DNA from 3 places in the Tardiphaga sp. OK246 genome. Region 2 is predicted to be linked to each of the others. Evidence: predicted binding sites of a transcription regulator. Region 2 holds the regulator's gene; each other region holds the start of a gene.

Region 1 (5,822 bases), on a different contig from region 2:
ACGAACTTCGTCTATCGCGCGCGACGGCCGTTCGATCCCATGAAGTTTCAGGCCTTCCTGCGCGAGAGCTGGGCCGGCGTGATCCGCAGCAAGGGGCATTTCTGGCTGGCGACGCGGCCGCAATGGGTCGGGGAGCTCAGCCAGGCCGGTGCCATCGTGCGCACCGAGGGCATGGGATTCTGGTGGGCCAATGTCCCCGTCGATCGCTGGCCGGACGATCCTTATTGGCGGCAGTCGCTGAAGAAGAACTGGAACGAGATCTATGGCGACCGGCGACAGGAGATCGTCTTCATCGGTTCCGACATGGATGAAAGCGATATCCGTCGTCGGCTCGATGCCTGTCTCGTGCCTGGCAAGCCCGGCATGGATATCGCCGGTTGGGCCAAGCTCGCCGATCCGTTTCCGGCCTGGAAACGGGCCGACGAGATGGCATCCTCGTGACGCGTCAAGTCGCCGTCAGCGGCGCGTGACGCAGCACCTGGAAGCGCGACGTCGCAGATGTCTGGTGGAACAGGCCGATGCGGTCGATCCGCAGTGAGGTGAGATCAAGTGTCGCGAACCGCTGCTGCAGCATCGCCAGTACCGCGGCGCTGCGCTCGGGTGCAAGCCGTCCGGTCAGCGTCATGTGAAAGCGGAAGTCGTCGCGCACATAGGGATAGCCGAAACGATCCAGCTGCTCGACCTGCCGCGGCGTCAGGTTCTCCGGTTTGCGGCGCGCGCGATCGTTGGGCGTCATCGGTGCGCGGAACACCTCGAATCCCTCAACGCAGGCCTGAGCCAGTGTGGAAAGTTCAGCAGAGGGGGCATCCGGCACCACAGCCGTGAAGCCGCTGATGATACGAACCACCGGCGAGATTTCCGGGATGGCGCGGGGCATTCGCGCGAAGTCATCGAAGGCTGCGATCAGGTCGGCTTCGGTGGCTTCCGCCGCCAGCGAAAATGGTGCCTTCAGCGTGGCGTGAAAGCCGTATTTGCGTGGGTCCTTGATAACAGCCGGCCAGTCCGGCGCTTGCATGATGAGATCGCCGGGCACCAGCACGTCATTGCCGGTGAAGGGATCATAACCGAGTATTTTAGCGCCGAAGCGGGAGAGGGCACTGTCGGCATCGGGGGCGTAATAGATAGCGTAGCGCGGGAATTCACTCATGGCCGCACCATAGAGCATGATCCCGAAAAGTGGATGCCGGTTTTCGGGAACGATCATGCTCAAGTAAGAGAGGAGCCGCGTTACGCCGCGGCAATAGCTTTGCGTTGCATGGCACGCGCCGGCTGCAGGCGCGTGGCATCGGTGAGATGCACGAGCTTGCCCTGTGCGATCACGGCGACGATGCGGGGACGCATTGCGATGCTGTCATCGACGAGCAGCAAATCAGCGCGGCGCCCGCCCGCGATCTCGCCGCGGTCGGTGAGCCCGGCAGCCTTGGCCGGTGCGGACGAGATCAGCGCCCAGGCCTGCGGCAGCGACAGAATGCCATCATGGAGCAGCCGGAACGCGGCCAGCAATTGCGCGGGATAGTAATAGTCCGACGCCAGCACCGAGCAGAGGCCCTTGGCGATCATGTCGGACGCCTTGGTCCAGCCGGTATGGCTGCCGCCGCGCACCACATTGGGCGCGCCGAACACGATGAAGTCGCCAGCATCGGCGGCGGCTTGTGCGGTTTCCACGTTGATCGGGAATTCGGCGATATTGACGCCGAGCTTGCGGAAGTCGTCGCGCATCGCAGGGGTTGCGTCATCATGCGAGAGCGTCGGCACGCCGGCAGCGTTCGCCGCTTTGGCGAGGCGGGCAATCGAGGCAGGCACATCATCGGTGCGCGACAGCACGCGTTCGACCAGTTGATCGAAGGCCTCGCTCGTGAGGCCGGTGCGTTCGACCATCCGCGCGCGCTTCGCCGGCTTCGAGATTCCGGCGATGTCCATATGATCGTTGAAGGCGAGCAGATCGATGCGGCCGGCCTGCAGCCAGCCGACGATCTCATCTTCGGCGTCGAGATTGAACGTTTCCTGCCGCAGATGGAAGCGGGTGTCGGAGGCGAGCTTCGGCCGCAGCGTCTCGATGGCATCCAGCAGCTTGCGGGCGTTCTCCGCGCCGCGCAGGCCCGGCTCCCAGGACCATGTGGTGCCATGAAACACTGTGGTGATGCCATTGGCGATGGCCTGTCGATCGCTGTCAATCAAGGCAACATCGACCGGGAAGTCGACGCCGGGGCGCGGCATCAACTGCCGCTCGAAGGCGTCGCCATGCAGATCGACGATCCCCGGCAGCACCAGCAGATCGGAGGCATCGAGGCCGAGCACGCCATGGGGCGCATCCGATCCGATGTCCGCAATCACGCCATCCCCAATCTGCAGCGAAGTCTCGGCGATGTCCTGGCCGAGCAAAGTGCGTCCGCCGTCGATGAAAAGTCCAGTCATGTCACTGCCATCTGTCTGGGCGCCTTGACGCCTTTATACTTGCTCAGGAAATCCTCGACCGGGAGCTTGCGGAAATCCGGTAGCGCCTGTCGTAGCATCTCGTGGTCCCAGTTCCACCAGGCGAGGTCCATCAGCCCGTCTTCCACGGCTTCCGAAAATCGTCGCCGCACCGGCCGCGCCGGATTGCCGGCGACGATCGTATAGGGGGCGACGTCCTTGGTCACGATGGCCCCGGCGGCGATCACCGCGCCGGTGCCGATATTGCGGCCGGGCAGCACGATGGCGCCATGGCCGAGCCACACATCGTGGCCGATGGTGCAGTGATGTTCGCGTCGCCAGGCAAAGAAGTCGGCGTCGTCGCTTTCGCCGGGGAAGTAGGCACTGGCGCGATAGGTGAAGTGCGCCTGTGTCGCCCGGTGCATCGGGTGATTGCCGGGATTGATCCGGATCATCGCCGCGATTGAGCAGAACTTGCCGATCGTCGTGTAGGTGATCTGGCCGTCATTCACGACATATGAATAGTCGCCCATCGTCACTTCATTGAGGATCGTGCGCGCGCCGACTTCGGTATAGGCGCCGAGCTCGGTATCGACGAGTTTCGCGGTGGGATCGACCGCTGGCGTGAGCGAGAGTTGTTTTCCGGCCATGTGACGCTCGTGCGACGGAAGAGGAATCGGTGGGTGATATATTGAATCGGTGGGTGATATATTAGAGTGTGCGCTGGCGCGCGGGCACCTCTTCGGTCGGTTTCGTGACGGTGTCGTGACGTTCACATGAATTCGGGCGTCCTTTTCCCGCAACGACGATAACCCGTATGCGCAGGGCACATGTCACATCATTGTTAAACGCGGGCGTTACCGGTGGCGATGTCTATTGTCATTGGAGTGCCTCATGCTGGTGGTGGATAAGCTGACGTGCCGTTTCGGCGCCAAGGCTGCCGTCGATAATGCGTCGTTCGAGATCAAGCCGGGCGCATTCGTCGGCGTGATCGGCCGTTCCGGTGCCGGCAAGTCGACCATGCTGCGCATGATCAATCGCCTGTGCGAGCCGACCGAAGGCCGTATCGTATTTGATGGCGTGGATGTCACCGCGCTCAAGGGCCGCGATCTGCGCAAGTGGCGCGCGCGCTCGGCGATGATCTTCCAGCAGTTCAATCTCGTCGGTCGTCTCGACGTGCTGACCAATGTGCTGATGGGCCGTCTGGCCGAGATGCCGCAGTGGCGCTCGCTGACCCAGATGTGGCCCGAGGACGACCGTGCGCTGGCGATGTCGGCTCTGGAACAGTTCGACATGGCGCAATATGCTTCGCAACGCGCCGATCAGCTCTCCGGCGGTCAGCAGCAGCGTGTCGCCATCGCCCGTGCACTGGTGCAGCAGCCCGACATTATTCTCGCGGATGAGCCGATCGCCTCGCTCGATCCGCGCAACACCCGCATCGTCATGGATGCGCTGCTGCGGATCAACAAGCACTTCGGCATCACCGTGATGTGCAACCTGCATTCGCTCGATCTGGCGCGCACCTATTGCGATCGCCTGATCGGCATGTCCGCTGGCCGCGTCGTGTTCGATGGCGCGCCGTCCGCGCTCACCGAGCATATCGCCCGTGAACTCTACGATCTCGAAGCCGATGAGGTGATGGGATCGGCGCATATGCCGACGCCTGTCCGCGTTCCCGAATACGGTGTTGCTGCCGTCGCGTGATTGCAGTGCGTTGAAATTATAGCGGTGACGTCATCGTAACGATGCCATCGCCGCGATAGACGCGTCTTCTACCAAGAAAAAACGTTTCACCTCAGATCAAAACAGGGACTGTCATGATCAACCGTCGCTCCATTCTGCTCAGCGCCGCGGCGCTGGCTTTCGCCGCCACCTCGGCCTCGGCCCAGGATTACAAGGCCAAGTATCCGGAACTGACCTTCGCCATCATCCCGGCAGAAAACGCCTCGGGCGTCACCGAGCGCTGGGCGCCCTTCGTCGCCTATCTGTCGAAAGAACTCGGCGTGAAGGTCAATTTGCGCATCGCCAATGACTACGCAGCCGTCATCGAAGGCCAGCGCTCCGGCAACATCCATATGGCCAGCTATGGTTCGGCCTCGTTCGCGCGCGCCCGCCTCACCGGCGTGAAGACCGATGCCTTTGCCAACGACATCAACATCGATGGCTCGACGGGCTATTACTCGGTGTTCTTCGTCAAGGCGAACAGCGCTTACAAGACCATCGATAATCTGAAGGGCAAGAACCTCGGTCTGGTCGATCCGAATTCGACCTCCGGCAACAACGTGCCGCGCTTCGAGCTGGACAAGATGGGCATCTCCGATGCCGACACCTATTTCAGCAAGGTCGTGTTCACCGGCAGCCACGAAAATGCGCTGCTGGCGCTGTCGCAGGGCACGGTGGATGTCGCCGCCAACCAGTGGACCAACGACAACGACTCGACGCTGCAGCAGATGCTGACCAAGGGCATGCTGAAGAATGCCGACGGCACGCCGATGAAGAAGGAAGACTTCCGCATCATTCACAAGTCGGCCCCGATCATCAACGGCCCCTATGCCTATAGCTCCGACCTGCCGGAAGAGCTGAAGGTCGCCATCGCCAAGGCCTTCGTCGATGCACCGACCAAGGACAAGGCGGCTTTTGATCGCCTGTCGGACGGCCAGAAGAAGGGCTTCCACGCCGCGACCACCAAGGATTGGGACGCGACCATCGACCTGATCAAGTTCGTGGACGCGCTTCGCAAGAAGAAGGCGTCCTGATCGCCAGACGATTGAAGGGAGCCGGATCAGAAATGGTCCGGCTCCTTTTCTGTGTTTGATCCCAGATAGGCCCGCACATCATGTCCGCCGCCGTTTCCATCCTTCCAGCTCCGCAGCTCGCTGTGCTGAACGACGCCTATCGCAAGGCGGTGGCGCGTCGTCGGTTGCGCACGCTGTTCGTTGTGGCGGCCTGCTTTGCAGCGCTGTTCGTCGCGGCGCTGGGCGCCGAGGTCAATCTCAGGACTTTTGTGGAGAAGATCGGAAATTTCGGCAGTTATTTCGATCGTATCTTCACGCTTGAGGCCGGCGCCCGGGTCTGGACCGACGTCAATGAATGGTTCTGGGGCTGGAAGAAGTGGCTGTCGCTGCTCGGCGAGACCGTGCTGATCAGCTATGTCGGCACGCTGATCGGTGCTGTGCTGGCCTTCGGGCTCAATTTTCTCGCGGCCGAGAACACTGCGCCCTCAGTGCCGCTGCGCTTTGCCGTGCGCCGCTTCATGGAATTCTGCCGGACCGTGCCGGATATCGTGTTCGCGCTGATCTTCGTCATCGCCTTTGGCCTTGGCCCGATGGCCGGCGTGTTGGCCATTGCGATCCACTGCGTTGGGGCGCTCGGCAAGCTCTATGGCGAGATCGTCGAGAATATCGACATGA
Region 2 (5,822 bases):
ATCGCTTCCGCACCCGAATTGGCGAAGAACACGAAATCGGCAAAGCTTTGTTCGCACAGCCGGGCCGCGAGGCGCTCGCCGTCCGGGCTCTTGAACAGGTTCGACATGTGCCAGAGCTTGGTGGCCTGCTCCTGCAATGCGGCGACCATATGTGGATGCGCATGGCCAAGTGCGTTCACGGCAACGCCGCTGGTGAAATCGAGATAGCGCTCACCATCGGTTCCAATCAGCCACGCGCCTTCACCGCGCTCGAAAGCGACATCCGCACGCGCGAAAACAGGCAGCAAGTGAGCCTGAGAGAGGGGCGAAGACGTTGCGTTGCTGGTCATAACCGATCCGATCGAAAAGACTGCGGCCGCGTCGATGACAACTGTGCGAAATCGAACAACGGACCCTAGAAACGAAACGTGCCGCCCTTCTCGGGCGGCACGTGGGCATTATTCTATGTGTGCTGTGAAGACTGTCAACCGCGCACTGCGGCTTTCGAGTCACACGGAGTCGCAGAAAAAGCCGATTTTGCAGCTTTATTTGCAGAAGCATGTGGACGCGGCATGCCCGACTCTTGCGCGCGAGTCACGGCATATTGTAGCTTTTGCCTCGTCGGATACGACATCTCGTGCGGCGGTAGATCCTTTTGACACATCCAGTGCGGCGTAACAGCCGGACGCGAAATTCGCGCCCGGTGAGCGCTAAAGGATTCTGACCGCAGGGATTTTTGAAGTCTCAACTCGCAGCGCTGCCCGGTCAGGCCGGCGCTCACGAAGGGAAAACGGCGATGACGGTAATGACATGGACCGACGATCGCGTCGAACAGTTGAAGAAACTCTGGGAAGGCGGCCTTTCCGCCAGCCAGATCGCTGCGGAACTCGGTAACGTGACCCGCAACGCCGTGATCGGCAAGGTGCACCGCCTTGGCCTGTCCGGCCGTGCCAAGAGCCCCTCCTCGGCAGCTCCGCGGCAGCGCAAGGCGCGCCCGGCACAGCAGATGGTACGTGTCGCCCGCCCGATGGCACGCGGCAATACCGCCCTGGCCCATAATTACGAGATCGAGGCCGAGCCCGACCCGATCGCCTATGACAACATCGTTCCGATCAGCCAGCGCCTGTCGCTGGTCGAACTCAACGAAGCCACCTGCCATTGGCCGATCGGCGATCCGTCGAGCGCGGACTTCTATTTCTGCGGCGGCAAGGCCCTGGCCGGCGCCCCCTATTGCGCACATCACTCGCGCATCGCCTATCAGCCGGCCAGCGACCGCCGCCGCGCAGTCCCGAAGCCGACGCGCTGAGCTGGAAAGCATCTAAACCAAATGAAAATGCCCGGTGATGAGCCGGGCATTTTTTGTTTGCGGGCTTCTAACCTCGCCCCGCTTGCGGGGAGAAGGAAGATACCTACTCCGCCGCCTTGTCGAAGCGGTCATCCAGCGCATAGCCGGCACCGCGCACGGTGCGGATCGGATCGGGCTCGCCAGCGGGATTGAGCAGCTTGCGCAGGCGGCCGATATGCACGTCGACGGTGCGCTCGTCGATATAGATGTCGCGGCCCCAGACGCTGTCGAGCAACTGCTCGCGGCTGAACACGCGGCCCGGATGTTCCAGGAAGAACTCCAGCAGGCGATATTCGGTCGGACCGAGATCGATCGGACGGCTTGAGCGCACGACGCGGCGCTTGTCGCGGTCGAGTTCGATGTCGCCAAACGCCAAGACGGTGGCGAGACGCTCGGGAGCTGCACGACGGAGCAGGCCCTTCACGCGCGCCAGGAGCTCCGGCACGGAGAACGGCTTGACGATGTAGTCGTCGGCACCGGTGGCGAGACCGCGAACGCGCTCGCTCTCTTCGCCCCGCGCCGTCAGCATGATGATCGGCAATGCCTTGGTTTCGGGCCGTGCGCGCAAGCGGCGGCACAGCTCGATGCCGGACAGGCCCGGCAGCATCCAGTCGAGCACCACGAGATCCGGCACCCGCTCCTTCAAGCGGGTGTCGGCATCGTCGCCGCGAGCGACGGTTTCAACATCATAGCCTTCGGCGTCGAGGTTGTAGCGAAGCAGCGTCGTTAGCGCCTCTTCATCTTCCACAACCAGAATGCGTGCATTCACAGCCATCTTGATCAATACCCTCAGTGACGTCCGACAAGTCTTTAAATCATGATCCTTGCGGAAGACTGGCTTCCACTTTTCCTGATCATGCTTCAGACCGTCGGCGTATTCGCGAATGTGGTCATGTCGCCCTTCGGGCGCTTGTCGAGGATCTGCTGGCCCTCGATCATGTAGAACACGGTTTCCGCAATATTGGTGGCATGGTCACCGATCCGCTCGATGTTCTTGGCGCAGAACATCAGGTGGATACAGAACGAAATGTTGCGCGGGTCTTCCATCATATAAGTCAGGAGTTCGCGGAACAGCGAGGTGCAGATCGCGTCGATTTCCTCGTCGCCCTTCCACACCGTCATCGCGGCAGGCAGATCGTGTGCGGCATAGGCGTCGAGCACGGCCTTGACCTGGGTGGTCACGAGGTCGGTCATATGCTCGAGGCCGCGGATCAGCTTCAGCGGATGGAAGTCGCTGTCGAGTGCATTGACGCGCTTGCCGATATTCTTGGAGAGATCGCCGATGCGTTCCAGATCGGTGGCGACGCGCAACGCGCCGACAATCTCGCGCAAATCGACAGCCATCGGCTGGCGCTTGGCGATGGTCAGCACGGCGCGCTCTTCGATCGTGCGCTGCAACTGGTCGATCTCGGAGTCGGTGGCGACGACGCGGGCGCCAAGTGCGACGTCCCGGCGGATCAGCGCGTCGACGGATTCGACGATCTGCCGCTCCGCGAGGCCACCCATCTCGGCGACGAGACGGGTCAGCTCCTGCAGATCGTCGTCGAAAGCCTTGGTGGTGTGTTCAAAAGCCATCTCAAATTCCTCCCGCGAATATGTCGCGTCAGCCGAAGCGGCCGGTGATGTAATCCTGGGTACGGCGGTCGGTCGGCGACGTGAAGATCTTGTTGGTCTGATCGAACTCGATCAACTCGCCGAGATACATGAAAGCCGTGCTGTCGGAGACGCGGGCGGCTTGCTGCATGTTATGGGTCACGATCGCGATCGTGTACTGATCCTTCAACTCGTCGATCAGTTCCTCGATCTTCGCGGTCGAGATCGGATCCAGCGCCGAGCACGGCTCGTCGAACAGGATCACTTCCGGCCGCACCGCGATGGTGCGCGCGATGCAAAGGCGCTGCTGCTGACCGCCCGACAGGCTGAGGCCCGACGCATTGAGCTTGTCCTTGACTTCGTTCCAGAGTGCACCGCCGCGCAGCGCCCTCTCGACGCGGATGTCCATCTCCGACTTGGAGATCTTTTCGTAGAGGCGGATACCGAAGGCGATGTTTTCGTAAATCGTCATCGGGAACGGAGTCGGCTTCTGGAACACCATGCCGACGCGGGCGCGCAGCAGGTTGAGATCCAGCTTCGGATCCAGAATGTTCTGGTTGTCGAGCATGAGCTGACCCTCGGCGCGCTGGCCGGGATACAGGTCATACATGCGGTTGAAGATGCGCAGCAGCGTGGACTTGCCGCAGCCCGACGGGCCGATGAACGCAGTCACGCGGTTCGCCATCAGCGTCAGGTTGATCTTCTTCAGGGCGTGGTGTTCGCCATAGTAGAAGTTCAGGTCGCGCACGGTGACCTTGGGACGGGTCTCGCCCTGCAGGGCCGACGGCGGCGGCATCGAAACGGAAGGAACGCCAGACGACACAGAAAGCTCACTCATTTTGCTGTCCTCTCGGCGCCGAGAATGCGCGCGCCAATGTTAAGGGCAAGTACGGTCAAGGTGATGATCAGGGCACCGCTCCAGGCGAGCTGCTTCCAGTACTCGTATGGGCTCTGCACGAAGTTGTTGATGGTCACCGGCAGGTTGGCCATCGTCTTGGTGAGATCGAGGCTGAAGAACTGGTTGCTCAGCGCGGTGAACAGCAGCGGCGCCGTTTCACCGGCGACACGCGCGGTCGCCAGCAGCACGCCGGTGATGAGACCGGCGCGGGCTGCACGATAGGCGATCCGCTTGATGACCAGGGAGCGCGGCAGGCCGAGCGCCGAGGCCGCTTCGCGCAGCGGGTTCGGCACGAGACCAAGCATATCTTCAGTGGTGCGAACCACGACGGGGATCACGATCACGGCGAGCGCAAGCGAACCGGCGAGAGCCGAGAAGCCGCCCATCGGAACCACCACCGCACCATAAACGAACAGGCCGATGATGATGGACGGGGCCGACAGCAACACGTCGTTGATGAAGCGGATCACCGAGGTGAGTTTGTCGTGCTTGCCGTATTCCGCGAGATAGGTGCCTGCAAACAGGCCGAGCGGCGCGCCGATGCCGACGCCGATGACGGTCATGATGATCGAACCGACGATGGCATTGAGCAGGCCGCCTTCCATGGAGCCGGGCGGCGGCGTGTTCTGGGTGAAGATCTGCAGGCTGATGCCGGCGATACCGTTGTAGAACAGCGTGAACAGGATCAGCGCGAGCCAGGTGACGCCAAAGAGAGCGGCACCCATGCAGAGCCCACGGATGATCATGTCGTTGCGGCGGCGTGATGCGTAAATCGGGTTCATATTAGTTGCCCGCCTTCTTTTCCAGACGCAGCAGCATCAGACGCGCTGCCGAGAGCACGAAGAATGTCAGCACGAACAGCAGGAGACCGAGCAGGATCAGACCCGATTGATGCAGACCGTCGCTCTCCGCGAACTCGCTGGCGATCGCTGCCGAAATCGTGGTGCCCGGGCCAAAGATCGAGCCTGTGATCCGGAACGAGTTGCCGATGATGAAGGTCACCGCCATCGTTTCACCGAGCGCACGGCCGAGCGCCAGCATGACGCCACCGATCACACCAACGCGGGTATAGGGGATGACGACGTTGCGGACGACTTCCCAGGTGGTGCAGCCGACGCCGTAAGCAGCTTCCTTGAGCACCGGCGGCACCGTCTTGAACACGTCGACCGAGATCGAGGTGATGAAGGGCAGCACCATGATGGCGAGGATCAGCGACGCGTTGAACAGCGAGAGATAGGACGGCGGGCCCGCGAAGATCACGCCGAGAACCGGGACGCCTTCGAAGGCGCTGATCATGAACGGCTGCACATGGTTGGCCAGGAACGGGCCGAGCACGAAGAAGCCCCACATGCCGTAGATGATCGAGGGAATACCGGCGAGAAGCTCGACCGCCATGCCGATCGGGCGGCGCAGCCAGTTCGGGCACAGTTCGGTGAGGAAGATCGCGATGCCGATGCCGACCGGGATGGCGATCGCCATCGCGATCACCGAGGTGATCAGCGTGCCGTAGATCGGGCCGAGCGCTCCCAGCACCGGCGGATCAGCCGACGGTGCCCAGCGCTGCGTGGTCAGGAACGAGAAGCCGAATTCTCGAAGCGCCGGCCACGCACCAACGATGAGCGACAGAATGATGCCGCCGAGGATAAACAGAACGGACAGAGCCGAGATGCGGGTGATCCAGTAAAACGCCTGGTCCCCCGTCTTGAAGGCATTCAAAGCCTTCGCACGATCATAAGGTCCGGCAGCGTCCATCGAAGAGCTCTGTACGGCCATGTCTGCCACGCCAGTCCCCTGTAATTGTTACAATACCCCAAAACGCATTGCCCTGGAGGGGCTTGTCAGGGCGCGAAGTCAGAAGAGAAGAAGAAAGAAATTCAGCCCTGCAGCAAACGGAGGAGAGATGCCCCTCTCCTCCGCCCACACACCAGATCAGCTCTTGATGTCAGCCGACCAGGTCTTTTCGATCAGCTTGACGACGGGTTCCGGCATCGGAATGTAGTCGAGCTC
Region 3 (5,822 bases), on a different contig from region 2:
GCCGCCTACGGCTGAATCGATGCGACGCGACACTTCGACCAGCAGCTTGTCGCCGATGGCATGGCCGAAGACATCGTTGACCTCCTTCAGGCCGTCGAGATCGATCGACAGCACGGCGAATTCCTCGGAGGTTTCGCCGCAGGCATCGATCATCTGCGACAGAGCCTGCAAAAAGGCCGGGCGGTTCGGCAGATCGGTCAGGCCGTCGTGATAGGCCATATGCGCCATCCGCGCCTCGGTCTGGCGGCGGTCGGTGACATCTTCGTGGGTCTTGATCAGATATTGCGGCTCGCCTGCTTCGTCGAGCACTGTGACCCGCCGGGTCAGGAACAGCCGCAATCCGTCGCGCGTGCTGATCGGATGCTCTTCCGCAATCGGTGTTCGGCCCCTGATCGCGGCCTGATCCCGGCTGACGATCAGCTTCGCTTCTTCCGGGCGAAGCATTTCGGGAACGGTCAGACCGATAGCGTCTTCGCGCTTGCGACCCAAAATGACCTCTGCGCCGCGGTTGGCGAACAGATAACGACCGGTGCTGATCTGTTGCACCATCAGCGACACAGGAATGTTGTCGAGCACGGTCTCAAGGAATTTCTTGGCGTTCTCCAGTTCCTTGGACAGCGACTTGCGGTCGGTCACATCCTCGAACAGCGCAATCAGAAATGCCGGCTCATTGCGTTCGTTAAAGGCAATCACGCGATTGCTATCCAGCGTGCGGAGGTCTGAGCCAATCTCCACATTGAACTCGCTGCGACACTGACTGCGCGTTTCCACTGCCAGGGCATCGGCTTCGGCAATCGCTTTCGCAGACTGTGCGGAGAATATCTGATCCGGTCGCTTGCCGACGATCTTATCGCGCGAGAGCCGAGAGAAGGTCTCGAAAGCCCGGTTGGCGAAGATGTAGCGGCCATCGTCAATGGTCTTGGCCGCGACGCAGATCGGGACGTGATCAAGGACAGATTCGAGGAATTGCTTGGTGGTCGCAAGCTCGCGCTGCAGGAAACGCTGCTCGGTGCAGTCCTCATGAATGCCAATGGCGCCGCCATTGGGAAGCCGGCTGAACTTGACGTGAACGGATTGCCCGCCGGGCATTTCGGCAATGTACTCGCCGGCGGAAACAGTCTGCTCGTAGAAGCTCTGGGTGGTCAGATCGAGCTTGCCACGCTGGCGGCGTAACTCACGCAATCCCGGACCGGTAATATCCTTGGTGATGTCGGCGCGGGTCAGGTCGTAGATCTCAAGATAGCGATCGTTGCAAAACACGACCCGCTTCTGGTCGTCGAGCATCACGATGCCTTGGCCGAGATGATTGAGGGCAGAACCGACAAACGCATTGCGACGCTGCTGCTCGCGACGCACATTTCGCAGCGCCGAGGCGACCCACAGCACAATGGCGGCGAGAAATGCCAGCGCGACAAATCCACCGATGAGGATCTGCCAGATCATTTGCGGGTCGAGTTCACTGATATAATGAACCGCCGGGGATTCTGCGTGGGCTCCGGCAATGCTGCCGAGAAGGCACGCGACTGCGATGACGGACACTGCCGCCTTGCTGTCTGATCGCCCGATCTTGCCAGTCATTACACACCCGCGTATTCGCAGCGTGAGTGTTTGGTTACAGGTATGTGGATCAGGTAAATGCGTATCGTCGCACCTGCAGAATGCGGCGAAATTTGGTGGTAATTAGCTGTGATGCTTAATGTTTTACTAATGCGCCACATGCGCAAGGTCGAACCGCAGCTGACCGGCGCAGCAAACTATCGGACGCGACATGGACAAGGTTGAATGCGTGGTGGTGGGCGCCGGCGTCGTGGGTCTTGCGATCGCCCGGCGACTGGCGGAAGCGGGACGCGAGGTCATCGTGCTGGAGGCCACGGACGCGATCGGTACCGTGACCTCGTCGCGCAACAGCGAGGTCATCCATGCCGGCATCTATTATCCGGCCGGAAGCCTGATGGCACGGCTCTGCGTCGCTGGAAAACAGGCGCTCTATGATTATTGCCGCGATCGCGGCATCCCACATCGCAACTCCGGGAAACTGATCGTCGCCACACGTCCGGAGGAGATCGCCAAACTGGCGTCGATCAAAGCGCATGCCGAAGCCAATGGCGTCGCTGATCTCGAGCAATTATCCGGGACAGAGGCACGGGCGCTGGAGCCGGCATTGGCTTGCGAAGCCGCGCTGTTGTCCCCCTCCACGGGGATCGTCGACAGCCACAGCTACATGTTGTCGCTGCGCGGTGAAGCGGAAGCCGCGGGCGCGGCCTTCGCATTCCTCGCTCCCCTGGAACGTGGCCGGGTCACCGCCGACGGTTTCGAACTGGATGTCGGCGGCGAAGCTCCGATGACACTAGCCTGCGACATGCTGATCAATTCCGCAGGCCTGTCCGCAACCGCGATCGCCCGCATGCTCGACGGCATGCCGCTCGACCTGATACCGCCCGCTTATCTGGCGAAAGGCTGTTATTTCAGCTGCAATGCGAAAGCACCGTTCTCGCGGCTGATCTATCCCGTGCCGGAACCGGGCGGCCTCGGGGTGCATCTGACGCTCGATCTGGCCGGCCAGGCGCGTTTCGGCCCTGACGTCGAGTGGGTGGATCACATCGACTACACGGTCGATCCGGCACGCGGAGAGAGGTTCTATCCGGCTATCAGGCGCTACTGGCCAAGTCTGCCGGACGGCGCATTAATGCCAAGCTATTCAGGAATGCGGCCGAAGATCGTGCCGCCCGCAGTCGCGGTGCAGGATTTCATGATCCAGGGTGCCCAGACCCATGGCGTGCCGGGCCTTATCAACCTGTTCGGCATCGAGTCACCGGGGCTGACATCATCGCTGGCCATCGCGGACTACGTGGCTGAGATGGCGGGACATTGAACGCGAAAGGTTGCAGGCGAAGCGATCCAGGCCAACCGAATACTGGAGCTTCGTCGCAAACCTATCGCGGGATGAGGGGAAGACGTCATCGCACCTACGCGAAAGCAGTGACGTAGACGACGATGTCGATGCTGTGATTTATCGTTCGCTGATCAGTGCAGCCGTTGATCAGTGCACCGTTTCGCTGGCCCCGTTTTTGAGACGCTGGATTTCGTCCCTGACCATCAGTTTTCGACGCTTGAGTTCGACGATGCGGAGATCGTCGGTAGACAGGTGCACGAGCGCTTCGTGCAATTCGCTTTCGAGAACTTTGTGCTTGCGTTCCAGTTCGACGAGATGCGCCTGTAGTGCCATTCGAAAACTCCTCGGTAGGATTGAACCTCAGGATACGTTCGGTTGGACGATGAATTCTACATGACAGTGGACATCTGTCGATAGGTATTGAAAAGTGTATTTTGAGTTTCAGGTATCGTGTGAAACGAATCGTGACCTGATCGCGCCGCAAAAACATGGAACCGGACGGCTTGCGTGGTGCGCCTGCACCGGCGATAGTCATCCTAGAAATTCCTCGCAAATGACTTGCGAATCCAGTCAGCTAGAAACATGAACGACGACGAAGATCGCGAACTCCCGTTAGAACTCGCCCGATTGCAGCAGGAACATCGCGACCTCGACGCCGCTATCGATGCCTTGCAACATTCACCGGCACCCGATCTTTTGCGACTGCAACGGTTGAAGAAGAGGAAGCTTCAGCTGAAAGACCGGATCTCCTTTATCGAAGACCAGATCACCCCGGATATTATTGCCTGAGACAACGCGTCGCGCTGTGGCTGTGGGTTGAAGAACGGCCAGGACTGCGAACTCAACGCGCGATGATCGATGGATCGGCTTTCTTTAACTCGCGGTGAATGCAGCAGGCTGGGCGTTGAACTCGCCCGTCGTCAAAACCTTGCTTCGCGACGGCCGCCGCTCTTTTCGCGCGGCATCGTAGGCACGACAGCCAGACTTAATTCTGGCCAGCATCGCATTGTGGCGTGGTGAAAACTGCTGGGCTCCGCGAATTGATCGCCATGGCGCTCGCGCTGGCCGACGTGACGCTCGCAACGCGCAAGCCAGCTATTGCGGCCTGACAGGAGCGGAATGGGGCGACTGCAAACGAGGCGCTGTCGAAACTTGACAATAAGAACAAAATAAGAACATTCTCGTGCCGAGATCAATCGACTCGTGAGGGCACCATGGCCGATATCACCTATTATGTCGCACTGCCCTTCCTACACGACGACTCTGGTTCGCCGGCCGCCGGTGCCGCCGAGGAATGTCAGAGCGCATCCGGCGCCATCCGCCGCGCCGAACTATTGTCCCGTGCGCCAGGTTCGATCGGCGCACTGGCCTTCAGCCGTACCGGCGATCCGATGATCGGCGAGTTCGGCGACGCCCAGGTGATCCGCGCCTTTGGCGAAGTGCCAAACGACCTCAGCGCGCTGTAAGGGCGCCAACGCCGACAATCGACTAACTACACTTTCGCGCGTCGCGCGGTCTTGCGCACATACATCGCCCTGTCGGCCTGAACCAACGCGGCTTCGCCATCGACATCGGGACCCAGCAGTGCGACGCCTGCAGAGGCGCCAGCCGATACGTTGATGTCGCGGAAGACGAAAGTGAGCTGGTCGATCGCCACGGCGCGGGTCAGCTCGCGGGCAAATCCACGGCGGTTGAGAATGTCGAGCAGGAAGTCGGTTTCCGCCGAAGCTCGCAATTCGGCAATCTTCGCCTCGGCCTGTGTGAGTTGCGCTTCCAGCCGCCGAATCGTGAGCGCTGCCGCCGACGCGCGGCTTTTCGGCAGCGACACCAACGCTTTGGAACCCCGAACTGCCGGCTTCATGGAACGTTTGACCGACTTTGCAGCAGGCGTTCGGGTTTTCTTTTGCATGGGATTTGTTACAAGGCTTGCCAGTCTTCACCAAGACGAGATCATGTTTGCCACGCTCCTTGCCACGCAAGGGGACGACATTGTATTTCCAGCCTATCTTTCTGGATTCGCGAAAGAAAATACGGAATGACCGCGCCCGTCGCCATTATTATGGGAAGCCAGTCGGACTGGGAAACCATGCGCCACGCCGCCGAAACGCTGACCGCGCTCGGCGTATCCCATGAGGCGCGCATCGTCTCGGCCCACCGTACGCCGGACCGGCTGGTCGCATTCGCCAAGGGCGCCAAGGCGGCGGGCTTCCAGATCATCATCGCCGGTGCCGGCGGCGCTGCGCATTTGCCCGGCATGGCCGCGGCGCTGACGGAACTCCCGGTATTCGGCGTGCCCGTGGAATCCAAGGCGCTATCCGGCGTCGACTCGCTTTATTCGATCGTACAGATGCCGGGCGGCGTGCCCGTCGGCACGCTGGCCATCGGCAAACCCGGCGCGATCAATGCGGCACTGCTCGCAGCGAGCGTGCTGGCGCTGCACGATACAGCACTGGCGACAAAGCTCGCCGCCTGGCGCAAGGCGCAGACCGATGCCGTGGCTGAAAAGCCGGAAGGTGCGGCGTGAGCGCTGTGGTGACGAAGGTTCTCAAGCCGGGCGATACGATCGGCATTCTCGGTGGCGGCCAGCTCGGTCGCATGTTGGCGATGTCCGCAGCGCGCCTCGGCCTCCGCTGTCAGGTTTTTTCACCGGATCCGGATTCGCCGGCTTTCGATGTCGTGCAGAACGCGACATGCGCTGAATATGCGGATGTCGAGGCGCTCGAACTGTTCGCCAGTGATTGCGACGTCATCACCTACGAATTCGAGAACGTGCCGGCCGCCACCGCGATGATCCTCGACGCGCGGCGCCCGGTTCTGCCCGCACAGACAATCCTGCAGACTACGCAGGACCGCCTGGCCGAGAAGGATTTTGTAACGTCACTGGGTATCGGCACGGCGGGTTACGCAGGCGTTGCGAACGCTGGCGAGC

Evidence for each region. Region 2 encodes PhoB, which activates phosphate uptake and scavenging genes when phosphate is short. Its sites were predicted from a motif close to TGTCATNNANCTGTCAT; they were not measured.
Region 1: a site for PhoB is predicted at 3,167-3,183, ahead of phnC (phosphonate ABC transporter ATP-binding protein). Genes of this name have one in related genera too.
Region 3: a site for PhoB is predicted at 3,276-3,292, ahead of CHC01_RS19390 (YdcH family protein). Genes of this name have one in related genera too.

What each region holds. Positions count from the first base shown of each region.
Region 1 is NZ_FZOX01000001.1:424,819-430,640, reverse strand. Features, by position in the region: gene zigA (zinc metallochaperone GTPase ZigA) at 1-441, shown strand, start outside; gene CHC01_RS02085 (DUF1045 domain-containing protein) at 446-1,147, opposite strand; gene CHC01_RS02080 (alpha-D-ribose 1-methylphosphonate 5-triphosphate diphosphatase) at 1,228-2,415, opposite strand; gene CHC01_RS02075 (LbetaH domain-containing protein) at 2,412-3,062, opposite strand; gene phnC (phosphonate ABC transporter ATP-binding protein) at 3,307-4,116, shown strand; gene phnD (phosphonate ABC transporter substrate-binding protein) at 4,230-5,168, shown strand; gene phnE (phosphonate ABC transporter, permease protein PhnE) at 5,249-5,822, shown strand, end outside.
Region 2 is NZ_FZOX01000005.1:433,770-439,591, reverse strand. Features, by position in the region: gene CHC01_RS23465 (aspartate aminotransferase family protein) at 1-329, opposite strand, end outside; gene CHC01_RS23460 (GcrA family cell cycle regulator) at 776-1,285, shown strand; gene phoB (phosphate regulon transcriptional regulator PhoB) at 1,389-2,093, opposite strand; gene phoU (phosphate signaling complex protein PhoU) at 2,186-2,899, opposite strand; gene pstB (phosphate ABC transporter ATP-binding protein PstB) at 2,928-3,755, opposite strand; gene pstA (phosphate ABC transporter permease PstA) at 3,752-4,597, opposite strand; gene pstC (phosphate ABC transporter permease subunit PstC) at 4,599-5,597, opposite strand; gene pstS (phosphate ABC transporter substrate-binding protein PstS) at 5,745-5,822, opposite strand, start outside.
Region 3 is NZ_FZOX01000004.1:208,899-214,720, reverse strand. Features, by position in the region: gene CHC01_RS19400 (sensor domain-containing protein) at 1-1,578, opposite strand, end outside; gene CHC01_RS19395 (NAD(P)/FAD-dependent oxidoreductase) at 1,769-2,872, shown strand; gene CHC01_RS19390 (YdcH family protein) at 3,041-3,226, opposite strand; gene CHC01_RS19385 (YdcH family protein) at 3,476-3,682, shown strand; gene CHC01_RS19380 (hypothetical protein) at 4,108-4,359, shown strand; gene CHC01_RS19375 (hypothetical protein) at 4,386-4,721, opposite strand; gene CHC01_RS32650 (hypothetical protein) at 4,753-4,932, shown strand; gene purE (5-(carboxyamino)imidazole ribonucleotide mutase) at 4,929-5,417, shown strand; gene CHC01_RS19365 (5-(carboxyamino)imidazole ribonucleotide synthase) at 5,426-5,822, shown strand, end outside.